One region of the Neobacillus sp. D3-1R genome, then DNA from elsewhere that is predicted to be linked to it. Evidence: predicted binding sites of a transcription regulator. Region 1 holds the regulator's gene; each other region holds the start of a gene.

Evidence for each region. Region 1 encodes LexA, which represses DNA repair genes until DNA is damaged. Its sites were predicted from a motif close to CGAACATATGTTCG; they were not measured.
Region 2: the regulator LexA is predicted to act here: its motif matches at 930-943, upstream of ACSBPO_RS15200 (Y-family DNA polymerase).
Region 3: the regulator LexA is predicted to act here: its motif matches at 962-975, upstream of addB (helicase-exonuclease AddAB subunit AddB).

Annotation. Positions count from the first base shown of each region.
Region 1 covers NZ_CP197471.1:1,677,969-1,680,247, reverse strand. The annotation lists gene ACSBPO_RS08535 (YneB family resolvase-like protein) at 1-507, opposite strand, end outside; gene yneA (cell division suppressor protein YneA) at 510-833, opposite strand; gene lexA (transcriptional repressor LexA) at 988-1,608, shown strand; gene glnA (type I glutamate--ammonia ligase) at 1,743-2,279, opposite strand, start outside.
Region 2 covers NZ_CP197471.1:2,953,185-2,955,463, forward strand. The annotation lists gene ACSBPO_RS15200 (Y-family DNA polymerase) at 1-873, opposite strand, end outside; gene ACSBPO_RS15205 (YqzH family protein) at 1,044-1,235, shown strand; gene ACSBPO_RS15210 (DNA alkylation repair protein) at 1,271-1,939, shown strand; gene ACSBPO_RS15215 (hypothetical protein) at 2,087-2,279, shown strand, end outside.
Region 3 covers NZ_CP197471.1:1,147,850-1,150,128, forward strand. The annotation lists gene ACSBPO_RS05775 (LCP family protein) at 1-255, shown strand, start outside; gene ACSBPO_RS05780 (TVP38/TMEM64 family protein) at 302-919, shown strand; gene addB (helicase-exonuclease AddAB subunit AddB) at 1,034-2,279, shown strand, end outside.

The DNA of each region.
Region 1 (2,279 bases):
TGGCACCTCTATTTTTTCTCTACCAGATGTAACTCCAAGATTTTTTAAATTTTTTTGAGGTTCATAACCATTTTTAACTGCTCGTTTCATTCCCCTTTTAATTTTCAAATTATGTATTTTCCGTTGGTACTCCTCCACAATCCCAACAATTTGTAAAACCATTGAATCTGCTTCAGAAAGTTGCAATTCCCCTTGGTGGGAAATGGAGAATATCTTGACACCTTCTTTTCTAATACAATGTAAGAGCGCAATTTTCGTGTTTCCACGGCCTAATCTTGTTTCATCCTGAATTAGAATAGCATGAACTGACTCAACTTTGATTAAATGTAGTAATTCTAATATTCCTTCTCTCTCAAATTCGTATCCACTTGCCTGTTCCCTAAAAATTTTAACTATTTCAAACCCGAGTTTATGGGAAAGGAAAAGTAATTCCTCTTCTTGTCTTTTAAGGGAGGATTCTTGACTTTCTTTATTTGTACTAACCCTGCAATAAATAATAGCTTTCATTATTATTCTCCAACAGCACTCGCTAATTCAGTACCTTCTCCTAAGGAATTGTTTTTCACAGGAAGTATAATTTCCGCACCTGGATATAGTTGCTTATCAACTAGTTTATTATGAGAAACAACCCAATTAATAAACTGCTCCTTTGACAATTTGCTATCCATTGTGTATTGATCCGCCATTTCCCAAAGAGTATCTCCTGAGTTTACTTTAATTTTTATGTAATCCTCTTCATTTATATCCGTAGCCAACCTTAAAAATAATGCCGATATGCAACTAACTACTAAAAGTAAAATAGTATATGAGTATGTAGACCAAAGTTTTTTCATTATTAACACCTCTTATAGAATGTATGTTCGCTTTATATGAAATGATTATAATACGAACGTTTGTTTGTTGTCAATACTTTCACGAACTTATGTTTGTATGTATTGGAAATACATGCTATAATTAAGACAACAAATGGACACGAGGTGCGCTAATATGACAAAGTTATCAAAACGCCAGCAAGATATTCTGGCCTTTATAAAAGATGAGGTGCGATCAAAAGGCTATCCACCTTCTGTTCGCGAAATTGGTGAAGCCGTTGGTCTTGCTTCAAGTTCTACTGTACACGGTCATTTGGCTCGATTGGAAACAAAAGGTTTAATTAGACGTGACCCTACTAAACCAAGAGCCATCGAAATATTAGATTTAGAAGAATCTAATATCCCCACTCAAAATATAATTAACGTCCCTGTAATCGGAAAGGTAACAGCTGGTTTACCAATCACCGCTATCGAAAATGTAGAAGAGTATTTCCCTCTACCAGCAAGTTTTGCTCCTGCAGATGAAAATGTATTTATGCTTGAGATAATGGGTGACAGCATGATTGAGGCTGGAATTTTAGATGGTGATTATGTAGTAGTAAAACAACAAAGGACAGCTAATAACGGGGACATTGTAGTCGCCATGACAGAAGAGGACGAAGCAACAGTAAAAAGATTTTTTAAAGAAAAAGATTATTTCCGCCTTCAACCGGAAAACTCTTCACTCGAACCTATCATTTTACAGAATGTAACGATATTAGGTAAGGTTGTAGGTGTGTTCCGTCACATCCACTAATTTTATGATTTTATACTAGGATAGTAGAGTACCTTATGCTAGCATCGGAATATTCCGATGCTTTTATTTTTAAAAAGACATTCCAAAACCCAGTAAAAAACCCTTAACTCATACTAGAGTCAAGGGTTTTACTATTAATACAAGCTCATATATTGATCGCGTTCCCATTGATGTACTGATGTGCGGAACATATCCCACTCAATTTCTTTCGCTTCGACGAAGTGTTCTAAAATATGTTCACCCAGAGCTGAAGTAATAACTTCATCAGCTTTTAAATAATCTAGGGCCTGTGCTAAAGTTGCTGGAAGGTCGTAAACACCTTCTGCGATACGTTCTTCTTTTGTCATTACATAAATATTACGGTCTACCGGAGCTGGTGGAGTAATGTTATTCTTAATTCCATCTAATCCAGCTTTTAAAAGTACAGCCATTGCAAGGTAAGGATTTGCCGCTGGATCTACACTACGAACTTCAACACGAGTACTCAAACCACGTGAGGCAGGAATACGAATTAACGGTGAACGGTTCTGAGCTGACCATGCAACATAACATGGTGCCTCATATCCAGGAACTAAACGCTTATAAGAGTTTACTAATGGATTTGTCACAGCTGTAAAGTGTGGAGCATGCTTTAGAACTCCAGCAATGAATTGTTTTGCCGTGTCACTTAA
Region 2 (2,279 bases), 1.3 Mb from region 1:
CCGTGCCCGTCGAGCCACCTCTTCACACATTTCTAAAATAACATGCTTAATTTCCTCTTCCTCCTTATAATCACGCAGTAGAATCTGACTTTTGCCAAAGCTAATTTGTCCTTCCATAATCGGTGCACCGATTTCTGATAGATCAATTCCCCATGCATGATGATAAAGCTGGTTACCCATGATTCCGAATTTTTTTTCAAGCTTATTTAAATCATAACGAGCGAGCTGTCCAACATTAAAAATTCCCATTCCATTTAATGTTTTTTCAACACGGCGTCCAATTCCCCACATCTCTCTTAATGGTGATACTGGCCAAAGCTTATTCGGCACATCTTCATATGTCCATTCGGCAATCCCTTTCTTTTTAGCATCTAAATCAAGGCATAGCTTTGCCATGAGCATGTTGGGACCGATTCCAACCGCACATGGAAGCTGAAATTCACGTTCAATGTCGTCTTTGATTTTTCGGGCGATCGTCAAGGCATCCCCCCACATATCAGTGGCACCGTCCACTTTTATAAAGCTTTCATCAACACTGTAGGTATGGATAGCTTCCTTGGGGACATAACGATGAAACACCCGAGTAATTTCAGTTGAAATTCGTAAGTAGGTAGCCATTTTCGGTTCAATAAGATGAATCCGAGGATCATTTGGTATCTCAAACATACGTGAACCTGTTTTAATCCCAAATTCTTTTTTCATACGCGGTGAAGCCGCTAACACAATACTTCCTTGTCGCTCTTTATCACCAACCACAGCTATATAGGATTCTAGAGGATCTAATCCTTCTATTACAGCTGCACAGCTAGCGTAAAAGCTTTTCATATCAACACATAATATTTGTTGTTGTGGCATCTCGTTGTAATTAATCATTGCCTCTTACTCCTTTTACGAACGTTTGTTCCACAATATTATATCCTTATTTTAAGCGAATATACGTTCGTATTCAATGGGAATTTTAGTCGTTTTTCCTTATTCATTCGACTCTAAACGATGGAAAAAGGCAGAAAACACGATATAATCAGGTGATGAGGTGGCCTAAAATGGATAAAAAGTTTATTGTTAAAATGATTCAAAATAGCTTTAAACAATATCACCACGATTTAGAATCCATTCCATTAGGAACAGAAGATTATGAACGGCTTTACCAGCAAATCATTCAGTTAAAACAAGAAACAGACGCTGACTTGCATGACATTGTCAACGATGTGATATATGAATTTTTGACGAATTGATCCGAGGGAATAGAGATTCGAAAGGAATTAGACAAATGAATACATATGCAAACAAGCTTCGCGAATTATTGCTCAATGACCGTAATGAAGAAGAGGCAGTAAAAATGCAAAAATATATGCGTGACCAGTTTAAGTATATTGGACTGAGAGCACCAGCAATGAGGGATGCGTTTAAAGCGTTTATCGCTGAGAATGGGCTGCCAAAACATGAGGATTTACACGAAGTCATCCAAGAATTGTGGTCCTATCCAGAACGCGAACTTCAAATGGCAGGACTTTATTTACTGGACAAAATGAAGAAACAATTTACGAAAGAGGATATTCAATTATTAGAAAATATAATTGAGAAAAAATCATGGTGGGATACAGTTGATCATATCGCAAAACATCATGTTGGCTATATTTTTCAAATGTACCCAGAAATCATGCGACCAACAGTTGAGAAGTGGATTGAAAGCGGTCATCTCTGGTTAATGAGGAGCTGTATTTTATTTCAGCTTGGATACAAGCAGGAAACAGATGCGGAACTACTTGCAGAAATGATTGAAAGAACGAAATACTATAAGGATTTCTTCATAGAAAAAGCAATTGGGTGGTCATTGCGTGAATATGCCAGAAATAATCCTGAATTTGTAATGAATTTTGTTCAAACTCATTCCTTACCTAAATTAAGTGTCAGAGAAGCATTAAAGCATCTAAAATAATTAAATGGAATTCCACAAGCGAAATATGTAAAAAGGCACCTATTAAAAGGTGCTTTTCTCAAAACATTTTTAAACCTATGAAACTTTCCAAGACTTTCAACGTAAATTAATATAAAATGATTGTAACTTAAGAAGGAGTGATACCCAATGGCAAAATCAAAAGCCAAAAAAATTCGTGAAAAACTAGTTCGCGAAGGAAGAAGAAATCCAGAAGAAAGTCGAAGCCCATTTATTTTCACAGACATGAGAACTAGAAAAACAAAGACAAAAAAAGATTATCTCTATCAAAATAAATGTAAGAACCATTCATCCCAAGTAGGAAACGATGGTTCTTTTTATT
Region 3 (2,279 bases), 530 kb from region 1:
AGTATTCAGAAGATCCCTAAACTGCCAAAGCTGGTAGGGGTAGTAAAACCATTTGTAAATACTAATTTAAATACAACCAATATATTATTTATGGGGAAGGATTTCTTATCTGGTGATCGAGGAAATATCCCAACACTTCGTATTCCTGTGGACGGGTCATTTGAAAACAGAAGAATTGAAGGAGTGGGAGCTGTCCTTTGGATAGACGAGGAAGTAAATAAAACGGCACTTCATGAGTTTATTAAACAACCTTAGGGGAAAATAAATAGGACATGCTTGGTTTAAAAGGGAGTATAAATAAATGGATTTTAATACGCTAAGAGAATGGTTAACTTTAGAAAATATCATGAAATTAATTCAAGAGTATCGAGCATTGGGACCATTACCTGGAATATTTTTACCAATGCTTGAAGCATTCCTTCCTTTTTTACCTCTATTTTTATTTATTATGGCAAATGCGAGTGCTTTTGGTTTGTGGGTTGGATTTCTATATTCCTGGATTGGGGCATGTGCTGGAGCATTTATCGTTTTTATTGTTTTTCGAAAGTATGGTCAAAAACGGTTCTTCTCTTTTTTACAAAGACATTCTCAAGTTCAAAAATTAATGGGTTGGGTTGAACGTCACGGATTCGGTCCATTATTTATTCTTCTTTGTTTCCCATTTACTCCATCAGCGGTTGTGAATATTGTGGCTGGCTTATCAAAAATTAACACTGCCCAATACATGCTAGCTGTTCTATCTGGAAAAATGGTAATGATTTTTATCATTAGTTTTATCGGATATGATATTCGTTCGTTAATAACTCAGCCACTTCGAACGGCAATAGTAGCTGTTGTAATCTTTCTATTATGGTATATAGGAAAACGAATTGAATTAAGATTAAATTCAAAAAGTAAAAAAAATCATCAATTAAGTTAAAAGCGCAGCTATGCGCTTTTTTTACTTTATTTGTCAGTAGCTCGAACATGTATTCGTGTCTTTTGTGTGGTAAGATACTAATAGATAAAATATGAGAAAGAGGTGGCGAAGTAGATGTCTGTTCGTTTATTGATTGGTCGTTCGGGGACTGGAAAAACAACTTTTTGCTTTAATGAAATGAAAAGCCATCTTAAAGAAAAACCAGAAGGAAACCCCATTATTTATTTAGTACCGGATCAAATGACTTTTCTATCAGAATATCGCCTCATAACAGGTAATGATATAAATGGAATGATTAGGGGACAAGTGTTTAGTTTTTCCCGTTTAGCGTGGAGAGTATTGCAAGAAACAGGTGGAATCAGCAGACAGCATCTTACCAGTGTTGGTTTAAATATGTTGATTCGAAAGATTATTGAGGAAAAAAAGGCTGATCTAAAAATATTTGATAAAGCAGCTGATAAAAACGGGTTTATTGAGCAGATGGAACAAATGCTTACTGAATTTAAAAGATATTGTATTCAACCCAATGAATTAAGTATAAAACGTGAGACACTCTCTGATAAAGATCCTCGTACAACAAGAGTGCTTAAAGATAAATTACATGATTTAGAACTGATTTATAAAAGTTTTGAAGAATCCCTGCATCAAAAATATTTAGATTCAGAAGACTATTTTCGATTACTAACTGAAAAAGCACATGAATCTAGTTTTATTCAAAATGCTGAGGTATACATCGATGGGTTTGATAGTTTTACACCACAAGAATATATGGTTATCGCAGCTCTTATGAAAAATTGCAAAAGAGTCACGATTGCTTTGACCTTAGACGAGCCATTCTATCAAACACCACCAGATGAACTGCACCTTTTCCGATTATCAGGAGAAACATGTCAAACCATTTATGAAATTGCCCATACAGAAGGTATAGAACTAGAAAATATAGTACCTTTTACAAAGCAAAAAAGATGGAATAACGATTCCTTAAGACATTTGGAAGCTTTTTTCGATACTAGACCAGTAGTAAAGTTTGAACAAAAGTCCAATATTCATATTGGACAAGCTGTCAATCGCCGTGCAGAAGTTGAGGGTGTTGCTCGCCAAATAAAACAGCTAGTAAGCGAGTCTCCATCTTATCGTTATCGTGATGTTGCCGTTTTAATTCGAAACGGTCAGGAATATCAGGAAATTCTTGAAACGGTTTTTGCAGATTATGATATTCCTTTTTTTATTGACCAAAAAAGAACGATGCTTCACCATCCGTTAGTGGAACTGATCCGTTCAACCTTAGAAATTTTACATTCTAATTGGCGTTATGAACCAGTTTTTCGTGCTATTAAAACGGAACTTCTTTTTCCGTTAA